One region of the Exiguobacterium sp. s7 genome, then DNA from elsewhere that is predicted to be linked to it. Evidence: predicted binding sites of a transcription regulator. Region 1 holds the regulator's gene; the other holds the start of a gene.
The links. The regulator NrdR, encoded in region 1, represses ribonucleotide reductase genes. The targets are predictions, from matches to a motif close to AACACNATATATNGTGTT.
Positions count from the first base shown of each region.

Region 2: a site for NrdR is predicted at 4,647-4,664, ahead of KNP79_RS02075 (anaerobic ribonucleoside triphosphate reductase). Genes of this name have one in related genera too.

Region 1 is NZ_JACSLO010000002.1:181,493-192,957, reverse strand. Features, by position in the region: gene rpmI (50S ribosomal protein L35) at 17-211, opposite strand; gene infC (translation initiation factor IF-3) at 242-772, opposite strand; gene KNP79_RS03520 (hypothetical protein) at 1,111-1,320, shown strand; gene KNP79_RS03515 (DUF1002 domain-containing protein) at 1,374-2,237, opposite strand; gene thrS (threonine--tRNA ligase) at 2,351-4,288, opposite strand; gene dnaI (primosomal protein DnaI) at 4,601-5,515, opposite strand; gene KNP79_RS03500 (DnaD domain protein) at 5,521-6,873, opposite strand; gene nrdR (transcriptional regulator NrdR) at 6,916-7,383, opposite strand; gene KNP79_RS03490 (hypothetical protein) at 7,396-7,767, opposite strand; gene speD (adenosylmethionine decarboxylase) at 7,879-8,265, opposite strand; gene KNP79_RS03480 (glyceraldehyde-3-phosphate dehydrogenase) at 8,497-9,528, opposite strand; gene KNP79_RS03475 (site-2 protease family protein) at 9,685-10,167, shown strand; gene coaE (dephospho-CoA kinase) at 10,188-10,793, opposite strand; gene mutM (DNA-formamidopyrimidine glycosylase) at 10,806-11,465, opposite strand, start outside.
Region 2 is NZ_JACSLO010000001.1:393,658-405,122, forward strand. Features, by position in the region: gene mutS (DNA mismatch repair protein MutS) at 1-807, shown strand, start outside; gene mutL (DNA mismatch repair endonuclease MutL) at 812-2,614, shown strand; gene KNP79_RS02065 (50S ribosomal protein L25/general stress protein Ctc) at 2,778-3,437, shown strand; gene KNP79_RS02070 (formate/nitrite transporter family protein) at 3,648-4,490, shown strand; gene KNP79_RS02075 (anaerobic ribonucleoside triphosphate reductase) at 4,681-6,525, shown strand; gene nrdG (anaerobic ribonucleoside-triphosphate reductase activating protein) at 6,503-6,958, shown strand; gene KNP79_RS02085 (fumarylacetoacetate hydrolase family protein) at 7,013-7,831, shown strand; gene KNP79_RS02090 (S1C family serine protease) at 7,953-9,215, shown strand; gene KNP79_RS02095 (DoxX family protein) at 9,271-9,615, shown strand; gene KNP79_RS02100 (amidohydrolase) at 9,637-10,734, shown strand; gene nhaC (Na+/H+ antiporter NhaC) at 10,899-11,465, shown strand, end outside.

The sequences.
Region 1 (11,465 bases):
CTAAATTCTTTCTGTATTACTTCGCGATCATGTTGCGAATGCGTTTGAAGTCTCCAGCTGATACGATAGCACCTTTACGGAGCTTACGTTTCGCTTTAGTCGATTTGTTACCAAACAAGTGACTTGTGTAAGCGTGTGAACGCTTGAGTTTACCTGATGCAGTACGTTTGAAACGTTTAGAAGCACCACGGTGCGATTTCATTTTCGGCATGAGTATTTCCTCCCCACTATGACTCGATGATTAATCTTCTTTCTTCGGAGCCAGCACTAAGAACATGCTGCGTCCTTCCATCTTCGGCTTTTGCTCAACTGTTGCCAAGTCGGCACATTCCGCCGCCAATTTTTCCATAACGCGTCGGCCGATTTCCGAGTGTGTGATGGCGCGTCCGCGGAAACGGATCGACGCTTTCACTTTGTTTCCATTTTCAAGGAATTTGCGAGCGTTACGCAATTTCGTTTGGAAATCGTTTTCCTCGATTGTCGGGCTGAGGCGTACTTCTTTCAATTGGATGACTTTTTGGTTTTTACGCGCTTCTTTCTCCTTTTTTTGGAGTTCGAAACGGTATTTCCCATAGTCCATGATTTTAGCGACCGGTGGGTTAGCTTTATCGGCGACCAAGACGAGATCGAGTTCAGCCTCTTCTGCTAAACGTAATGCTTCATTACGCGATTGCACACCGAGTTGTGCACCGTCCGCTCCAATTAAGCGAACTTCACGGGCACGAATGTTTTCGTTGATAAAGAGCTCTTTGCTAATGGTTAGCACCTCCATCGTGCGATTGCACGAGTTTTAGATTGATAAGACAACATGGCAATAAAAAAAGCGTCGGCAGTTTCCCGCCCACACATCATTTCGGAGTCAGCAGAGACCAAGGCTCGACTGCTTCACGTACATGATGGACCTGACCGAAGCTGTTCGGACGAGGTGAGAAGCGGGCGCTTCTGCTTTGTTGTATTTAATCACTATGTCATCTTAACACCAATAGGATTAAGATGTCAAGAATTCGCGCATGAATAATTGGTAGCTCACACTTTTATGATGATAACAGTCATTTCGTTGTTTCGCAATACCTTTTCCGAGGGAATAAAATAAAAAAGGAGGGATGGGCCGTGTCTTGGAGACAGCAAGTGAAAGGTGACCATGATTATCACGACCAAATCAAACACATCGTACAAGAGACGATGCGCCACCATGACGTGAGTGATGCCAAGCTCGAAGCGGTATTGACAGACCTTTTAGAAGAGATGAACCGAATCACGTTGAAGATTGTGGACGACCACGAGTCTGCTCGCGACTATATCCATAAACGATGGTATTGAAAAAGGGCCGAGGCCCTTTTTTCAATACCATTTGTGATGTACTCAAAGCCCGTTCAATTCGTCAACGACTTGAAGAAGTTGCTGAGCGCTTCGAACAAACGGGCGAAGAAGCCTTGGACTTCCTCGGTCTCGAGAAACGCCTGAACGTCTTGACCGGCCCCTTGTAACCCATTGCTGATTGCACCCCAGTCGAGGTTCGCCTGCTGCATGTTCTCGAACAACGTCGTCAATTGCGTCAACTGCGTATCAGACAGTTGGACGTTGTTTTGATTCAACACTTGGATGACGATATCTCGAATCTCGATGTTCGTCTCCGGTGCCTTATTCGCAATTTCCGCTTTGATCTCGTTCATGAGTCCGGCCACATCTTCTTGCCCGACCGTCTTCCCGATCTCAGAGGTGACCGCGAGCTCTTCTTGCGCCAAGTCTTTCCGTTCCTCGCTCAATTGAATGCCCGTCTCCGCGGCCGTCTGATCATAGGCTTTCATGATGCCCGTCAAAGCCGACGTCCCGGTGACGCGAATCGGCGACGTGATATAAATATCGGCATCCGTGACGCCTGCCGTCACGAGAGCATTCGCATACATATCTTCGGTCACCCATGTGACATTCTCCGTTTTGATATCGAGCCCGGTCCCGTCGGTCAGTTTGATGCGGGCTGATGAATACATCCCCCCGCCGCGCTGCGCTTGCGGGACGGCATCCCCTAAGTATTTATCTTCATCGGCTGCGGTCGTGATGATCGGCTCAATCCCCGCCGGTGCCTCAACCCGTTCGAGCACCCAGTCCCGTTGGCTCGCCGATAACGACTCTCCGAGTGTGACAATCGTATCATCGACGATGGCTTCTGCGTTTACTTTTGGAATCATGCTTGTCGCGACGACCGAACCGATCGTCAACGCCACTAATGGTTTCATATAATTCAAAATGAATCACTCCTTTCTTCTACCATACGTGTTTGATGAAGTCTTCCGCATCCGTCTCAAGACCGAAAAAACGACCACCCTTCCAATGAAGGATGGTCGACATATTAACGTGAACGGTTGGCGATCTCTGCTGTAAGTGACGACAAGAATTCATCGAGCGTGGCCGATACTTGTTCTTGTTGTCCATAACGACGGATGTTGACTGCACGCTCATCACGTTCTTTATCTCCGAGGACGAGCGTCATCGGGATCTTCTTCATCTGTGCTTCCCGAATCTTGTAGCCGAGTTTCTCGTCCCGAAGGTCCGTTTCGACGCGGACACCGCGCTTGACGAGCTCTGCTTTCACTTCCGCGACGTATTCGTCGTGGACGTGTGAGACCGGGATCAATTTGACTTGGACCGGTGCGAGCCATGTCGGGAACGCGCCTTTATATTCTTCAATCAAGTATGCGACGAAACGCTCCATCGTCGAGACGACCCCACGGTGAAGGACGATTGGGCGATGGTCTTTGCCGTCTGGTCCTGTGTACGTCAAGTCGAACCGCTCAGGGAGCAAGAAGTCGAGTTGGACCGTCGACAACGTCTCTTCTTTGCCGAGCGCCGTCCGGACTTGGACGTCGAGTTTCGGTCCGTAAAATGCCGCTTCACCTTCCGCTTCGAAATACGGGAGACCGAGCTCATCCATCGTCTCTTTCAACTGGCGTTGGGCTGTTTCCCAAATTGCGTCGTTGTCGAAGTATTTCTCTTTGTCGGCCGGGTCACGGTACGACAAGCGGAAACGATAGTCTTTAATGCCGAAGTCAGCGTACACTTCTTGAATCAAGTGGACGATATCTTTGAATTCTTGCTTCATCTGTTCCGGTGTGACGAACGTGTGCCCGTCGTTCAACACCATGTAACGGACGCGTTGGAGGCCTGTGAGCGCACCTGACATCTCGTAACGGTGCATACCGCCGAGCTCGGCGATGCGAAGCGGGAGTTCGCGATATGAGCGCGGCTCATGTTTATAAATCGTCATGTGGTGCGGACAGTTCATCGGACGAAGAACGAGTTCCTCGTTGTCCATCTCCATTTTCGGGAACATGTCGTCTTGATAGTGATCCCAGTGACCAGACGTCTTATACAAGTCGACCGAACCGAGGACCGGTGTGTAGACGTGCTGATACCCGAGCTCAAGCTCTTTGTCGACGATATAACGTTCGACCGTCCGACGGATCGAGGCACCTTTCGGGAGCCACATCGGCAAACCTTGGCCGACTTCTTGCGACACGAAGAAGAGATCGAGTTCTTTCCCGAGCTTGCGGTGATCGCGCTCTTTCGCTTCTTCCAATAGACGCAAGTGTTCCGCGAGTTGTTCTTTCGTCGCGAACGCCGTTCCGTAAATGCGTTGGAGCATCTTATTGTCCGAGTCGCCGCGCCAGTATGCCCCGGCCACGCTCATCAACTTGAACACTTTCAACTTCGATGTCGACGGGACGTGCGGCCCACGGCATAAGTCGAAAAATTCGCCTTGATGGTAAATCGTGAGCGTCTCGCTCGACGGGATATCTTCAATCAATTCGATTTTGAGCGGGTCTCCGAGCGCCTTGTAGCGTTCGAGCGCCTCGTCGCGCGACACGACTTCACGTGTGATGTCCAAGTTCTCGTCGACGATCCGCTTCATCATTTTCTCGATTTCAGGGAGATCTTCTTCGTTGATGCGGCGATCCATCTCGATATCATAATAAAAACCGTTCTCGATTGTCGGTCCGATCCCGAGGTAGATGCTGCCTTCTTTCCCGTATAACCGTTTGATGGCTTGGGCCATCAAGTGGGCTGACGAATGGCGCATCAAATCGATGCCCTCTTCCGAATCCGGCATGACGAGCTCGATTTTACCGTCCTGTTCAATCGGACGACGATAATCGATCATCTCACCATCGATTTTGGCGGCGATTGCTTTTTTTCGGAGTCCTGGACTAATCGAACCTGCTACTTCTTCTGCTGTGATGCCGGCCTCAAACTCTTTGACGGCCCCATCTGGAAATGTCAATTGAATCATGTGTCAACTTCCCCTCTCTACATTTAAAAATAAATAAAAAAAGCCCATCCCTATGAAAGGGACGAGCTTTGATTCTCGTGGTACCACCCTCGTTCCCAAGCGTAACGCTTGGCTCGAACACACGATAACGAGTGTGAATCGCCGCACGATTGGCCCGTACGGTGCTCTGAGGGAGTAAGGCGATCGGCGTGTTTAGGAAGCTCTCACCAGTCTTCCCTCGCTTTGAAACCCGTGACGACGTCTCATGTCCTCTTCGATGCATCGGTTATATGATTATTAGTATAGTCAACTCGTTCAAGAAATACAATCCCTTTACCGACGTCGGTTCTCACCTTTTAATTCGATTTGTGTCGTCGTCGTCGAGATGCGCTGCATGAGCCGCTGGGCTTTCATTTTGTTCTGCGGCGAACCGTCGATCGAGAAGTGCGTCTCGAGCTCTTCACCGCTGAAGTTCGAACTGTAAAGCGTCGGTAAGCGATGCATCATGCGATATTGCAAGATGATCCCGAACAGCTCGTCGCGTACCCACGGACTGATTGCCTCGGCACCGATGTCATCGATCAGTAACACCGGTACGTGTTGGAACGACGTCAAAAATGAGTCGAACGAATCGGTCCGGATCTTCCGTTTCGCTTCCGAGACGAATCCCGGGGCGTGGACGAGAATCGTCTCGATGTCCGCCACTTTCAGTTCGTTGGCGATCGCCGCAAGTAAATACGTCTTCCCGACCCCGAAGCTGCCGTGTAAGTACAGGCCGTTCACTTTTTGGCGGGTCTTCATGCCCGAGACGAATCGCATCGATTCACGGAGTGCGATTTTACGGGCGTCATCCGACCAGTCGAACGATTCAAAGCTCGCCTCTCGCACTTCTTCCGGCAAGAATAAGCTCTTAAACTTCCGGTCCATCTCTTTTTGGCGCCGTGCTTGACGATGCTTGACCGTCTCTTCATAACGGATCGCGATTTGACCGAGGTCGACATAGAGTACCGGCTGATGGCCCGGGATGACGGCTTGCTCCTCGACGAGCTTCTTGCCGTCCATCTGTTCTGCATATTCACTGAGCTTCGTAAAGCCGACCTCGACCGCCGTCTCGTCTAACTCCGGATGCGCCTTTAAAAAGGCGACGACTTCTGGATGTTCGAGGGTGCGCCGGCGAATCGATTCGTACGCTTCCCGCACTTCTTTCCGGTTCATCATTTGGGCGAGCGTTTGATTGATGCGTTCCATGTCCCTCATCCTTTCTCTTTCAATTCATTTAACAACTTGACGAGTTCCGCGTCGTCTGGAACCGATGCCTCGAGCTCTTGTTTTCGTTTTTGATCGTACGTCCGTTGCTCTTTCGCCTCGTCCTCGAGCCATTTTGGCATCTCGGTCTTGTCTTTGCGTCTCGAGCCGACGGTCGTCCGCTGTTGCACGTTCTCCCGCTTCTGCTGTTTCTTCTCGATGAGCGCGTCTTGTGTCGCTTCTTGTTCCAACGCGTCTTTGGCGTTCAAATAGCCTGCCGTCTTCCAACTCGTCGCGATCCGCATGACGTAGTTCTCACTGAGCCGGGTCTGCTTCTTCACTTCGATACAGTAATAGAACAATGCGTTAATGACACTTGGCGCGAGTCCGAGCGTATCGACGAGGTCGATGATGAGTTGCTCGTCGCTCTTCGACAACTGTGGCGTCTTCCGTAACGTCGACACGTACTGATGCGGATGCGCTGCTTCCATGACTGTCACGTCATGCAAATCACCGATTTCCGCCTTCTCCGTCTCATCCGACTTCACTTTCCGATGGCGCGTCTGTTTTTTCTTCAACTGCAACACCATCTGACGGCAGCCGTCGCGCTTCTCTTGCTCGCTGAGCGGTAGATACGCCTCGTGGACGAAGTACTCCTTCAACATCTCGGCCATCGTCTCTTCATCGATTTGGGAGACGTAGGCAAGCTTCGTGATCGTCTCATCGAGCTTCTTCGTGAAGAAGCCGACGGGGAAGTTCGTCAACTTTTTGACGATTTCCATATCGAACGTATAGTTGATCTCGATTTTGGCGCGGTCAGGTTTCTCGTAGTTCTTTTGTGTGAACGCCATATGATTGACCCCTTTGACGTCGAACACTTCATTAAAGTCTTTCGTCACTTCAATGATTCCGGCCGGCAACGGATCAATCGTGAATCGACCTTGTAACTGTTTGAAGCGGACTTCTCCGACTTTATAGAAGAGAAAACTCGACAATAGTCCGTCGTTCAAGAACGTATGGGGTGCGAGCGGGACCCGCAGTTGATACACGTACTGGGTCAAGCGCTCGTCTTTCGTCTTATACGTCCGGACGAGACCGATCGCTTCGAGCCGGAACAGACAGTCCGTCAGCTCGTTGATCGAGTAATCGAGCATCTCACAAAGCGCGCTGTGTGACATATAGTTCGATTTCATTTTCCCGGGCTTCAGCTCGCTCCAAAGCGTCTGATACATTGCGAGCGCCTTCACTCCGATGACCGGCTGATATAAATGGTACAGCGACTGATACGACTCGCGATCGATGAGTCCGGTGCTCATGATCAACAGTTCGTCAGTTCCGTACAGGATGCGTTCTTTTTCCATGGTAGGTCTCCCTTGAAAAAAGGCGACCAGCAGGCCGCCCGTTTAGTTGGTCGATTTTTCTTGCTTCATTAAATCTTCTAGTTCTTTAAAGAACACAGAGATATCTTTGAACTGGCGATAGACAGACGCGAAGCGGACGTATGCCACTTCGTCGACCCGCGCGAGCTCGTTCATGACGAGCTCCCCAACTTGTTCACTCGGAATCTCGGACTGGCCGAGGGCGCGTAACTGTTGTTCGACTTTCGTGACCACACCTTCAAGTTGCTCCAGCGTGACCGGACGTTTCTCGCACGCCCGAATAATCCCGCGAAGCACTTTCTCACGGCTGAACTCTTCCCGATTCCCGTCTTTTTTGACGATGATGAGCGGTGTCTGTTCGACCGTTTCAAACGTGGTGAAGCGATAGCCGCACTCCTCGCATTCGCGACGGCGACGAATCGAATAGAAATCTTGTACTGGCCGGGAGTCGAGCACTCTCGTTCCATTATGATCGCATTTAGGACAACGCATGCTCAGCCCTCCTTATCGTTCGACAGATTGATTCCCGATGGCGCGGAGCGGGAACTTCACGGATAGCGCCTCATAATATGTGGTGACGATTTGACCGAGGTCTGGTCCGAGCATCTGGTCACGGTTCAATGTAAAATCGACGGCCGTGCGTCCGCCGTCCACTTGGACGATGGTTGCCAATGCGTCCCATCCGTCTCCATGAAACGCCACTTCGCCCCGGTCTGCATCGACCCGGCGAACCGTTTGACCTTCTGCTTGAATCCGTTCGCGGAGCCATGTGAGCACGGCGCTTGGCGATGCCGCCACGTAACGCGTCCGTAACGCCTCATTTTTATGCGAATCGTCCGTTTGGACATGTGTTTGAAACTTATCAAATAATCCCATTATCCACCTCGACACCTTATTTATATAGGTTAAGCATATCAAAATTAAGCGGTTAACAAAACAATTAAAAGGGCTGACCGAAAATCGGCCAGCCTCATAAGGTCAATCTGATTATTTGCTGATTGCCACTTGCGCTTCAGGAACACGAATCGGTCCCATCCCACGGTCAAGTTTCACATCTTCACGAACTTTTGCTTCCAAGCCTTCTGCAATGTATTGAGAGGCTGTAGCTGGATCGATTCGATCCCCACATGTGAACACATCGACTGATGCGTAGCCATGCTCTGGGAAACTGTGAATCGTTAAGTGTGATTCTGAAATGATAACGACTCCACTTACACCGTGCGGCGCAAATTTGTGGAAAGCGACTTCGCGGACTTCAGCGCCCGAACGAAGTGCTGCATCGACGAACAAGCGCTCGATGTAGTCGATATCGTTTAATTTGTCGGGATTGCACTCCCAAAGTTCTGTAATAATGTGACGTCCCATAGTATCCATATTAGTGGATCCCCCTTTACATCAATGGTCTCAAAGTAGTTGATGATCACTCACTTTGTGCCTGAATCGCCCACAACCACGGGGGCAAGTTAGTCCTAAGAGGTCCTAACCCTTTAAGTTGCGTTTGTCAGACCAATTGAAGTTCACGAGTTAGAGTGTATCTTGTTTAGGACGTCGTTACAAGACATTTGTTTCAATTCTTTAAAAATATTTTTAGATAAATATATTTTTTCAGACGTGGGTTTCTTGTTGTCCGATTTGCAGGTAGCTCGCGACCATGTCCAACAAGTCGACGACGCGGCACGAATAGCCCCATTCGTTGTCGTACCAAGCGAGCACTTTGACATGGTTGCCCCCGAGCACCATCGTCGAATCGGCATCGATGATTGACGAACGCTCATCTCCATTGAAGTCGATCGAGACGAGCGGTTCGTTCGAGACGCCGAGAACGCCCGTCATTTCCCCGTGTGCAGCACGCTCGAACGCCTGATTCACTTCATCGACCGTCACATCTCGACGCAACTCGACGACGAGATCGACGAGCGAGACGTTCGGCGTCGGCACTCGTAGCGCCATCCCGTTCAATTTGCCCTGAAGTTCCGGCAAGACGAGCCCGATGGCTTTCGCAGCACCAGTCGAAGTCGGTATAATGGAACTGCCACAAGCACGGGCACGACGCAAATCTTTATGCGGATTGTCGATATTGTTTTGATCGTTCGTATAGGCATGCACCGTCGTCACGAGCCCCGTTTCAATCCCGAACGTCGAATCCAATACTTTGACGACCGGGCCGAGACAGTTCGTCGTACACGAGGCGTTCGAAATGACGTGATCGTGCTCCGGTAAATAATCCCGATCGTTCACCCCCATGACAATCGTCCGCAACTCGCCTTTTCCCGGTGCCGTCAAAATGACTTTTTTCGCACCGGCCGTCAAATGTTTTTTCGCCCCGACATCAGAATTGAATTTCCCCGTCGCCTCGATGACGATCTCGACACCGAGTTCAGCCCACGGCAACCGCTCCGGGTCTCGCTCGGATACGATCATGATGCGTTTACCATCGACTTCGAGTGCATCCCCATGCGCTCGGACCGTCAGTGTGAACGGTCCGTGGACCGTGTCGTGTTTGATCAAGTGCGCGAGCGTTTCCGCCGGATAACTCGCATTGATGGCGACCACGTCGTGACGCCCTTCGAGCATCAACTTCCGAAATACCATTCTGCCGATTCGACCAAATCCATTGATTGCAACTTTCGTCCCCATTCTGAATCCCCCTTTTTTCTGCGTTACGACACCATTATAACGGAAAAATGGAAGCGTTTTCACTATGAATCGTCACATTTTTTTCACTTTTTTTACAGTTTCAGATTTGAAAAAGAGGGAAATTTGGTGTAGAGCTTGGAAAGGAGCTAAGACTATATGTTTGATTGGACAGACCTAGATAAATTTGTCATCTCATTTTTCATCATCTTACCGATTGTGACGATTATCCATCAATTCGGTCATTTCTTCTTCGCGAAACTATTTGGGGGTTCGCTCGACATGGAGATTGGGACCGGGAAAAAATTGTTTAAAATCGGACGCCTTCAATTTAACCGCGTTTATTTTTATGACGCCTGGTGCCAATTCAGTGACTTGAAGTACAGCAATCGCCTGACGCGGAGTCTCGTCTACGCGGGCGGTTCAATTTTTAACTTATCGAGCATCTTGCTCGTGAACGCCTTCATCTTGATGCGAGAGATCGAGCCGACAATTTACACGTATCAGTTTGCATACTTCTCGTTCTATTATGTCTTCTTCTCACTCTATCCGATTTACTATTCGAACGGCCATCCGAGCGACGGACGCGCCATCTTCGACACGTGGAAAAAAGGGAAGCCTGACTCAGACCCACTCAACTGAACAAAAAAAAGAAGGCGTCGTCAGTCGCCTTCTTTTTTCATGTCTTCAAATTGTTCGACGAGGCGGATCACTTGGGCCGACAAGTCGCCTAACGCACCGTTGTTGTTGATTAAAAAATCAGCCTGTTGTTTCTTCTCCTCGATTGGCATTTGCGCATGAATCCGAGCGAGCGCTTCTTCTTTCGTCAACCCGTTGCGCTCCATGAGACGCATCAGCTGAATCTCTTCACGGCAATAGACGACGACCGTATAATCGACGAGGTCCCGCATCGTTCCCTCGAACAAGAGCGGGATATCGAATATGACGACCGTCTCCCCTGCAGCCTCGTATCCGTGCATCTCCTCGAGCATCTCTTCTCGGATGGCCGGATGCATGAGCTGATTCAGTAACTGACGTTTTGTGTCATCATGAAAGATTTCTCGTCCGAGCGCCTGCCGGTTCAACTCGTCGCCCGTGAAACATTGCGGGAACGCCTCGCGGACGCCCGCGAACGCTTTGCCGCCAGGCTCGATGACGATCCGTGCCATCTTGTCGGCGTCGATGATCGGGATGCCCTGCTTTCGAAACAGTCTGGATACGGTCGACTTCCCTGTCGCAATCCCACCTGTCAAACCAATTTTCAACATCATGTCCACCTCTTACTGTTGGCAGTGCGGACAGTAATGTGTGCCCCGTCCGCCTAATTTCATCTTTTCAATCGGTCGGCCGCATCGCTTACACGGCTCCCCGGTCTGTCCATATACGTACAGTGTCTCTTGATACGTCCCGCTCGCCCCATCCGGATTCGTATAGCTCCGAATCGTGCTTCCGCCTCGTTCAATCGCTTCCGTCAATACGGCCACAGCCTCTTGATGCACCCGACGGACCTCGTCAAGCGAGAGTGTCGCTGCCGGACGGGTCGGATGGACACCGGACCGATATAACGTCTCATCGACATAAATATTGCCGAGCCCGACGAAAATCGATTGATCGAGCAGCGCCGTCTTGATTGCACGAACGTTCATCCGCTTCAGACGGCTGTGAAGCGTCTCCGCTGTCACTTCAGGATCGAACGGTTCGAGGGCGAGCAGCGACAATGGCGGTGTCACAAACAACTCTTCATTCGTCTTCAACTCCATCGTCCCGAACTTCCTGACATCGTTATAATGAAGCGTAGTCCCGTCCGTGAAGGTGAAGACGACATGCGTATGCTTGACCGGACTGACCATTTCGTCATGCGGGAAGAATTTTCCTTCCATTCGCAGATGCGAAACGAGATAGCAGTTCGTCAATTTGAACAAAATGAACTTGCCGCGTCG
Region 2 (11,465 bases), on a different contig from region 1:
CCACGCGGTGAATACGTCGCCAACGATTTGACGCTCGACGACACGCGGCGCATGCTCTTAATCACCGGACCGAACATGTCCGGTAAATCGACATATATGCGTCAATTCGCCTTGATTGCCATCTTGCATCAAATCGGGTCGTTCGTGCCGGCTGAAGCGGCTGAGATTCCATTGTTTGATCGAATCTTTACCCGCATCGGTGCGGCCGATGACTTGGTGAGCGGCCAGTCGACGTTCATGGTCGAGATGACGGAGACACGCCAAGCGGTGACAGAGGCGACCGAACACAGCCTCATCTTGCTCGATGAGATCGGTCGGGGGACGTCGACGTATGATGGCATGGCGCTCGCCCAGGCTATCGTCGAATACATCGCTTCGACAATTGGAGCGAAGACGTTGTTCTCGACCCACTATCACGAGCTGACCGTGCTCGAAGACACGATCCCTGCTCTTGAGAACGTGCACGTCCGTGCCATCGAGCGAGACGGGCGTGTCGTGTTTCTACATGAAGTACATCCGGGGCGGGCCGATAAGTCGTACGGGATTCATGTCGCTGAGCTCGCTGAATTGCCCCGTGATTTGATTGAACGGGCGCGGACCATTTTGTCTCAACTTGAGACGGACTCGAAACCGGAACGGGCAGCTGTTGAACATCCGGGAACGGCAGAACCCGTGGCCCAACTATCGCTCTTTGAGGCGGAAGACGAGATTAAACGACAATTGCTCGAACTCGATTTGTTGGCGATGAACCCGATCGAGGCGATGCAAGCGCTCTATGCGCTCCAACAATCCGCGAAGAAGGGGTGAGTCGATGGGAATCATTCAAGAGTTACCGGAACAACTGGCCAACCGAATCGCGGCTGGCGAAGTCGTCGAGCGACCGGCCTCGGTCGTGAAAGAGCTCGTCGAGAACGCGATTGACGCCGGCGCCACCAAAATCGAAGTCGATTTGGAGGAAGCGGGCATCCGTCTCATTAAAGTCCGCGATAACGGGCACGGGTTTTATGAAGAGGACGCCCCGCGCGCCTTTTTACGTCACGCGACGAGTAAGATTCGGGACGAGCACGACTTGTTCCGGATTCGCACGCTCGGCTTTCGGGGCGAGGCGCTCGCCTCGATTGCTTCGGTCAGCCATGTAACGCTGAAGTCACGCCGGGCCGAGGAAGACGGGTTCGAGATGACGCTTCAAGGCGGCGTTGTCACGGCGCAAACACCGGCCGCGGCGAACGTCGGGACGGAGATAGCCGTCAGTCAATTGTTCTATAATACACCAGCCCGATTGAAGTATTTGAAAACGTCCGCGACGGAACTGGCGAGCATCACCGACACGTTGAACCGAATCGCCTTGTCCCACCCGGAAGTTCGCCTCACGGCGTTCCATGAAGACAAGGAACTGCTCAGGACGAGTGGGAACGGCGACATCAAGCAAGTCATGCTCGCCATCTATGGCCGACAAGTCGCGGCACAAATTGTCACGGCGTCGAGTAAGACGAACGACTATAGTTTGAGCGCCCATCTTGTCCGTCCGGAAGTGACGCGTTCGAACAAGCAGTACGTGACGCTCATCTTGAACGGTCGGAGCATCAAGAACTTTGCGTTGACCCAAAGTGTGCTCGAAGGCTACCACACGCTACTACCGATTGGTCGTTATCCGATCGCTGTCCTCGAAGTGAACATGGACCCGATGCTGATCGATGTCAACGTCCATCCGACGAAACGAGAAGTTCGGCTTTCAAAAGAGAAAGAGCTCTGTCAATTGATTCGCGAGACGGTCCAACTGACACTCCGGGAACAGCGTTTAATCCCGTCGGTCAAACCGAAAGAGCGACCGGTCAATCGGACCGAACAAGAGCGACTTGATTTCACGGTTGAACGGGCGCCGGTCACGGATGAAGCGCCGACGTGGAACTATCCAATTCCACGTGAGCCTGTCACGTCACCGAGTCGATGGTCGCCGACCCCGCTCGTCAATGAAGCGCCTGAGCCGATAGCGTCGACGGTCGAATCGGAAACAATCGAGACGAAACGAGAGCGGTTGCCGCCGCTCGACGTCATCGGTCAATTGCATGCGAGTTATATCGTCTGTGGTGCCGAGGACGGGATGTACGTCATTGACCAACACGCGGCCCAGGAACGAATCAAATATGAGTTGTTTTACGAGCAGCTCGGGAATCCTGACAAGGAATACCAGTTGTTGCTGCTTCCGCTCACGCTCGAGTTCACGCAAGAAGAGGCGCTCGCGATTGAAGAAGTCACTCCGCTTTTAAAAGAAGCAGGTCTAGAATTGGAGCCGTTCGGCGGCAACACGTTCCTCGTTAGAGAGATTCCGACGTGGTACCCGCAACACGATTTAGAAGGAACGGTCCGTGATTTGATAGAGATGGCGATCCGGGATCGCTCCATTGACATCGCTAAATATCGGGAAGATGCGTCGATTTTGATGGCGTGCAAACGGTCGATTAAAGCAAACCATCCGTTGAACCACGAGATGATGCGGCAATTGCTTCACGATTTGAATCAGACGACGTCTCCGTACACGTGTCCGCACGGACGTCCGATTTTAGTGAAGTGGAGCACGTACGAGCTCGAGAAGCTATTTAAACGCGTTATGTGACACGCCTGTAATCTTTTCTTAACCTCCTGTTACGTTTATGGATAGGTGGCTATGGGAACAATATACACATGTCACTCAACGCATCGAGGTTGAGAGGTGGCTTTTTCACTGCCTCACCCTCAAGATGTAGACATGATCGATAAACCAGTAGGGGGAAAAGATTATGGCAGACACGCTTAAAGTAACGAAACGAGAATTACGACCACGTTCGGTCCGCGCTAACTTGCGTAAAGAAGGAAAAGTGTTAGGTGTCGTTTACGGCTACAAAGTTGAAAGCACACCGGTCGCATTCGAAGAGATGGCACTTCGTAAGATTCTTCGTGAACACGGCGACAACGCTTTGATCGAACTCAATATCGATGGTAAGAAAGTGAACACACTCGTTCACGGGACAGAAGTCGACCCATTTACGAACGAATACAAGCACGTCGAATTTATGGCAGTGAAGATGGACGAAGCGACAGAAGTCGAAGCGGACGTCACACTTGTCGGCGACGCGAAAGGCGTCAAAGAAGGCGGCTACTTGGCACAGACGCTCTATAAAGTAACGGTCTCGGCAACACCAGCCAACATTCCGGAGCGTATCGAGCTTGATGTTTCTGAACTCGGCATCGGTGACTCGCTCACTGTCGCTGATATTCCAGAGAACAAAGATTACGAAATCGTATCTGAGGGTGATCTTCAAATCGCATCGGTGAATGAACCGGTGGCGGTCGAAGACCTTGAAGCTGATACAGCGACAGAAGGCGAAGTTGAAGCGACTGAAGAGGCGTCAGAAACTTCAACGGAAGAGTCGGAAGAGGCTTCTGAAAACAAAGAATAATCATTTCGAACGGCCCTTTGCAAAGGGTCGTTTTTTTCTAGTCACAAATCCGACAAATGTAAACGATTACGATGTGAAAAATGTGTCAACATGTGGAAGGGGCGATTGCAATTTATTCGTTTCGGGCTTATATTGTTAATGATTTCACATGTTCGTTCTTATTATAATGGTTTCATTCAAACAGAAAGAAGGGTTTGTGACATGGCATCAATGGAAATCCATGCACTCGAATCGTTGCGGAAGAAAGCACAGGCATCTTCGCAAATGATTCATTATCGGCCAATGGAGTACTTTTTACGAGCAATGCTCGCGGGGATCTTTATCGGATTCGCTTCAATTTTCACACTGAAAGTCGTCAACGGAATGTATTTGATCGATTCTCCGTTCACAACGCTCATCGGAGGATTCTCATTCGGGATCGCCCTCGTCATGATCATCTATGGCGGAGCCGAACTGTTCACCGGGAATACGATGTACTTCACAACCTCGACGATGCGGGGGTACACGACGCTCAGCGACACGATGCTCGTCTGGTTGCTCTGCTTTGTCGGGAATGCGCTCGGTGGCGTTTTGTTCGCCTTGCTGCTCGCGCCGACCGGTGTCATCCAAGAACTTGGGATGGACAACTGGCTGTTCTCGGTCGTCGAAAGCAAGATGCACCACACGACGGTCGAAATTTTCTTCCGCGCGATCTTCTGCAACTGGATGGTCTGTCTTGCCATCTTCTTGCCGAAGCAAATGAAAAACGAGTTCGCCCAAATCTTCTCGATGATCTTTCTCGTCGCCGTTTTCTTCGCCTCAGGATTTGATCACGTCATCGCCAACTTCGTCTTGTTCGCCCTCACGCTCGTCGTCCCGCATCCTGAGGCGATCAGCTTTGCCGGCGCGATCCACAACTTGATCCCAGCCACGTTCGGGAATATCATCGGTGGCGCGTTGTTCATGGGTGCGATCTATACCTGGTTAAACGCGAAAGGCTTGCGTGAAGCCCAAGAATCGGAAGCAACGGAAGAAGTCGAATTGAAAATTGTGAAACCTGCCAAAGAAGTATAAGGTAGCTCACGACAACGAGCAGTCGAGTCCACGTCAGTGGCTCGACTGTTTTTGCGTTTTTATCACAAGCATTGATCACAATTTCGACTTCACATCTCAATAGCAAAACATGACATAATCTATATATGGAACTTAAGCGAGTAATTAACTCGCTTGTAATCAATATATAGTGAGGTGATGCGGAGTGAATATGCTCCAGCTTTATGAAGATGTCTGTGTTCTCCCAGATCAGGACCTCGTACAAGAGAACGCCAACGTCGACGGGAAATCACCACTTGGAAAATTGGCACGATTATCCTCAGAAGTATCAAAACAATTGTCGACGACATATCTATTATCAGAACGGTCACGTCAAGCCGTCGAGGATAATTTTTTGTATATCCATGACGCCGACTACTACGTGACAGGATCGACGACGTGTTGTCAAATCCCACTCGGTGAGCTACTCACGAACGGATTTCATACCGGGCACGGGACGATTCGACCGCCACAGGATATCCGCTCGGCGATGGCGCTCGCTTCGATTATTCTTCAAGCGAACCAAAACATGCAGCATGGCGGTCAAGCTTTCCCGATGTTTGATGTCGACCTCGCACCGTATGTCGAAAAGACGTATGAACGTCAGCTCGAGCGGCTCAAAAAGCTACCAGTCGAATGGACGACCGAGCAACTTTTTGAAACTGCCGAGTCTGAAACAATCGCGACGACGTATCAAGCGTGTGAGGCGTTCATCCACAACGCCAACTCGATGCACTCACGTGGTGGCGGACAAGTACCGTTCGTTTCCATCAATTACGGCACCGACACGAGCCGGTGGGGACGCGTATTCATTCGAGAGTTGCTGCGCGCGACCGAGCGAGGGCTCGGTAACGGGGAGACGCCGATTTTCCCGATTCAAATCTTTAAAGTGAAAGAAGGGGTCAACTTCCATGAGGACGATCCGAACGTCGACTTGTTCCGTCTCGCCTGTCGTGTGACGGGCAAGCGGTTATTCCCGAACTTCTCGTTCGTCGATGCTCCGTTCAACCTTCAATACTACGACGGGACGCACGGCTCGGAAGTCGCCTACATGGGTTGTCGGACAAGGGTGATGGGGAATCGGCATGGTGCCGAGACGTCGATTGGACGAGGCAACTTATCATTTTCGACGTTGAACTTGGTCAAAATGGCACTCGTCTCCTCGGATATCCATACTTTTTATGAGACGCTCGACGCTTACGTCGACGTCGCCATCGATCAATTGCTCGAACGATTCGACTATCAAGCGAAGCGGCACGCCGACGAATTTCGGTTCCTCTATGCCCAACACGTCTGGCGGGGGGGAGAGAGACTCGGGCCAGAAGACGATCTTCGCGAGGTACTGAAGCAAGGGACGCTCTCGGTCGGATTTATCGGTCTCGCCGAAGCGCTTCGTGTTCTCACAGGTGGCACGCATGCCGAGTCACGAGAGGCGGAACGGCTTGGGCTCGATATCGTCACTCATTTACGTGATCGAATGAAGCAGGCATCGGAACGATACGATTTGAACTTTTCTCTCTTGGCGACCCCGGCCGAAGGATTGTCGGGTAAATTTGTGACGAGAGATCAGCAATCGTTTGGGATGATCGAAGGTGTGACCGACCGCGCCTTTTATACGAACTCGTTTCATGTGCCCGTGTATCAATCGGTCTCGATTCGCGATAAAGTCCGTCTCGAAGCGCCTTACCACGCGCTCTGTGATGCGGGTCATATCACGTATGTCGAAGTCGACGGATCGCTCGCCCATAATGCGGAAGCGGTCGAAGCGATCGTCCGGCTCATGCGGACCGAGAACGTCGGCTACGGGTCGATCAACCATCCGGTCGACCGTTGTGGCAACTGCGGCCTTGAAGGGATCATCGACGAAGCGTGCCCGACATGTGGCGAACATGAACGAATTGAACGGATCCGTCGCATCACCGGCTACTTGGTCGGGACGATGGACCGGTGGAATTCGGCAAAACGAGAAGAAGAACGAGCGAGGGTGAAGCATCATGCGCGTCCTATCCGTACTTGAAGAATCGGTCGTCGACGGTCCAGGCATTCGCACGGTCATCTTTACGGCGGGCTGCCCGCACCGTTGCCCCGGGTGTCATAATCCAGAATCTTGGAATCCGCGTGGAGGACAAGACGTCTCGGTCGCGGACTTACTCGCTCAAATCGAACAATCAGGCTGGGACGGGGTGACGATTTCAGGCGGGGAACCATTTCTGCAACCGGAAGAATTGGCACGGCTCGTCGACGGATGTAAGGTCCTTCAGAAAAACGTTTGGGTGTATACGGGCTATACGCTCGAACAGTTGCAAGCCATGCACGACGAATTCGTCACAAGGGTGCTCGACCGTGCCGATGTGCTCGTCGATGGGCGTTTCGAACAGCCGCTCATGGACCGGTCGCTCCGGTTTCGGGGATCGAGCAACCAGCGGATTATTTTCTTAAACAAAGCGTAATCGGGGCCGTCGCGTCCCGATTTTTTGTATACTAGCAAAAAAGGGGGAATTTTGATGAAATGGTGTAGTTTTCAAGTTGAAGGAGAGCAAAGGGTCGGTGTCGTGGCAGGAGAGTTCGTCTATGACGTCAGTGACCAATTACATACGACTTCGTTGTTAGAAGTCATCGCGCGTGAGTTTGAACCGGATGTCGATCTAGATGTCGCGCCAAGGCTGGCGCTTCAAGACGTCACGTTCGTCGCACCGTATCGTCCGCTCAAAAATGTCATCTGTATCGGGAAAAATTACGAAGAGCATGTGAAAGAGATGGATACGGCCGGGGCCGGTAAGCTCGTCATCTTCACGAAAGCGCCGACCTCGGTCGTCGGCCCAGAGGCTGTCGTCGAACGTCACCCCGAATTGACCGACCAGCTCGACTATGAAGGCGAACTCGCCGTCATCATCGGGAAATCAGGCCGGGATATTGACGACGTCGATGCCCATATTTTTGGTTACACGATTCTGAACGACATCACGGCCAGGGATGTGCAAAAACAACACGTCCAGTTTTTCCGCGGCAAATCGTTCGATACGTTCTGTCCGATGGGGCCATATATCGTCACACCGGATGAGCTCTCGTTCCCACTGACGATTCAAACGGTCGTCAATGGCGAGACACGTCAAGATGGGTCGACGGCGGATATGATTCGCCCGATCGAAGAGTTAATTCGGACTTTGTCAAAGGGCATGACACTTGAAGCAGGAGACATCATCGCGACCGGCACACCGGCCGGGGTCGGCCACGGCATGAAGCCGCCCGTCTATCTCCAATCAGGAGACACGGTCGAAGTGAGCATCACGGGACTCGGGACGCTCCGTAACATCATCGTCTGACCCAATTGACGCAAATTGTGAAGAATCTTGTAATCGATGCTTCATTTCCGCAAAACGATGACTATGCCTCTTATACTAAGGGTAGAACAAAGAGGAAACATCATATAGGAGATGATTACACATGGAACGCAATGATCGTCCAACAGAATCAAATGAACAAAATCACCGCGAGGATTGGCTCGATACCGAGCTCGGCTCGTCAGAACAACGACAAGAACCGTCGCGCGCAGAGCAACCGGCCCGACCATCGTTCGTCGGCCGGATGTTCCCTGGGTTTGTCGGCGGCGTGATTGGTGCCGTCTTGACTGGCGCCATCGCTTTTCCGTTCATCGATCAAGTGCCGACAAATGTGTCTGATACGAACGTGACGTCGGAAGGGTCGCCGGTCCAGACGACGTCTACGACAACGGACAGCTCGGTCACCGATGCGGTCGCGACCGCACAGCCTGCTGTCGTGACGGTGAACAATTTCGCGTCAAACGGTTTTTCAAGTGAAGCTGTCGAAGCCGGGGTCGGCTCGGGTGTCATCTATAAAAAAGACGGCGACTCGGCTTACATCGTCACGAACCATCACGTCGTCAACGGTGCTGACCGTTTGACCGTGACATTCAATGACGGATCGACAGCGGACGCCAAATTGATGGGTAGCGACGCCACGTATGACTTGGCCGTGCTCGAAGTCGATGCGGACAAAGTCTCGTCCGTCATCTCGATTGGAAAGTCGAGCGAGTTGAAACCGGGGCAAACCGTCGTCGCCATCGGGAACCCGCTCGGGCAGTTTGAGAACTCGGTCACACGCGGCGTCGTCTCGTCGACGTCACGTCTCGTCCCGGTCGATACGGATGAGAACGGACAAGCCGACTTCAACGCCGAAGTCATTCAGACGGACGCGGCCATCAACCCGGGTAACTCCGGTGGCGCGTTAATCAACGAATCAGGACAATTGATTGGGATCAACTCGATGAAAATCGCGACCGACTCGGTCGAAGGGGTCGGCTTCTCCATCCCGGTCGATATCGCTTTGCCGCTCATCAATCAAATCGAGCAGACGGGCGAAGTGAATCATCCGTCGCTCGGTGTGTCGCTCCGAGACGTGTCTGAGTTCCCACCGGGGTACTTGACCGAGCAAATCAATTTGCCGGAGTCGGTGACGTCGGGCACGATCATCGTTGAAGTGCAAGCGAACAGTTCGGCCGCACGGGCAGGACTTGAGGCACGCGATGTCATCGTGAAAATCAACGACCAGGCTGTCTCATCGTTCATCGACCTGCGGAGTGAACTGATTCGAGACACGGACGGGACCGTGACAATCGAATACGTTCGTGACGGTAAGACCGAGACGGTCGATGTCGAGATTCAAAACGCGAATGGAGACGCACTGTAAAGATGGGCACGCAGCCCATCTTTTTTGTTATGCTTAGAAAAAAGGAGGGGTTCAGTTGATTCGTAAACTATACGGGATTTTATTTCTAGGGGCCGGCATCATGCACTTCATTCAGGAACGGGCGTTCATGTCGATTATTCCGAAATCATGGCCGTTCAAACGATTCATGGTCCAGGCAAGCGGGGTCATCGAGGTCGTCTATGGTGTGTTGTTGCTCATGAACAAAGGGACGCGCTTCGTGAAAGGGACATTACCCGCTTTCTTAATCGCGGTGTTCCCGGCCAATATCAACATGGCGCTCAAACCGTCGAAATTAGGCAAGATACCGCTCCCAAAATGGGTCACGTGGGCCCGATTGCCGCTGCAGTGGCTCTTAATCAAAGGGGTCAAAAAAATATAAGTACATATGGGGGAATTGATCATGACGACGAACGTATTGAACTGGTTTGAGCATTTTCATGCTCATCCGGAAGTGAGCTGGAAAGAGGTTGAGACGACGAAGACGATTGCCGACATCTTGACGTCATGGCAAGTCCGTCACGAGACGTTTGCGGACGTGACCGGGGTCATCGCAGAGATTGGACAAGGTGATGACGTCATCGCTGTCCGGGCCGATATCGATGCCTTATGGCAACAAGTCGACGGGACGTTTCAAGCCAATCACTCATGCGGTCACGACGCCAACATCAGCATGGTGCTCGGCGCGCTCGACCTGTTGAGACATGAGATGCTATCGAAGCGGATTCGCTTCATTTTCCAACCGGCAGAAGAACAAGGGAACGGCTCGCTCGCGATGATTCAAAAAGGGGCACTCGAAGGAGTGAGTCAGCTGTATGGCATCCACTTGCGACCGCTCGAGGAATTGCAGCGCGGACAATATGCGGCTGCGATTCAACACGGAGCCGCATTCTTTCTAAGAGGAAGCGTTATCGGGGACGATGCCCATGGTGCGCGACCGCATCAAGGTCAAAACGCGTTAGATGTCATCTTTACGATTCAACAGATGCTCAAAAGCATCTACTTGTCGCCGTTCGAGCCCCATTCGATCAAGTTGACGGGCGTCCAGGCCGGTAGCGATAATTTGAATATCATCCCAGGGAACGCGACGTTCTCACTCGACGTCCGGGCTCAACAGAACAAGGAGCTGCTGGCGTTACGTGACCGCGTCGAGACGCTGTTACAGCAAATCGCCGTCCTTCATGATGTCACCATCCACTGGGACTGGCAAGACTTCACACCGGGTGCGGAGATTGGCGAACGCTCGAGCCGACATGCGGCCGAAGCGATTGTCGACCGCTTCGGGGAAAGCGCGCTCGTCGACCGGATCATTACATCAGGCAGTGACGACTTTCATTTCTATACGGTCGAACAGCCGGGACTCGATGCGACGATGATCGGAATCGGCGCGAACTTGACACCGGGGCTCCATCATCCTCATATGTCGTTCGATCGGGACGTCTTACCAGAAGCGGCCGCCGTACTCGCCGATACGTTGCGCCGGGCCGCAAACGATAATTGAAGCGATTGACTAGATGGACGGGCCGGACGAGCTCGTTCATTTTTTTATTGCCAACTTCAAATGTAAGCGTTATCATCTACTTATTAGCGACAATATAACGACAATTCTGAATTTTTCGCTATCGGGGAGGAAGACACATGGAACAACAGGGGAACAAGGTAGACATGAAGCTTCGCTGGGCGGTATTGCCGCTACTTGTCATGATCGGGGTCATGCTCGTAGCCATCGTCAAATTGGAACAAGGGCCGCACATCCCACTCATCGTTGGGACAGCGGTCGCGTCGCTCGTCGCATGGCGACACGGGTACAAGTGGAAAGAGATCGAGGAGATGATGTACAAAGGGATTCGGCTCGCACTACCGGCCGTCGTCATCATCATCTTGGTCGGTTTAACGATTGGTGCCTGGATCGGGGGAGGCGTCGTCGCTACGATGATTTATTACGGATTGACGATTATTTCACCGGCCTATTTCTTGGTGACGATTTGTATCATCTGCTCGGTCGTCGCGCTCTCGATTGGCAGCTCATGGTCGACGATGGGAACAATCGGCGTCGCCGGGATGGGCATCGGACTGAGTATGGGGATACCAGCACCGATGGTCGCCGGAGCTGTCATCTCAGGAGCATACTTCGGGGATAAGATGTCCCCGTTGTCGGATACGACGAACCTCGCGGCGGGTTTGACGCACACGAACTTGTTCGAACATATTCGGCATATGCTCTACACGACG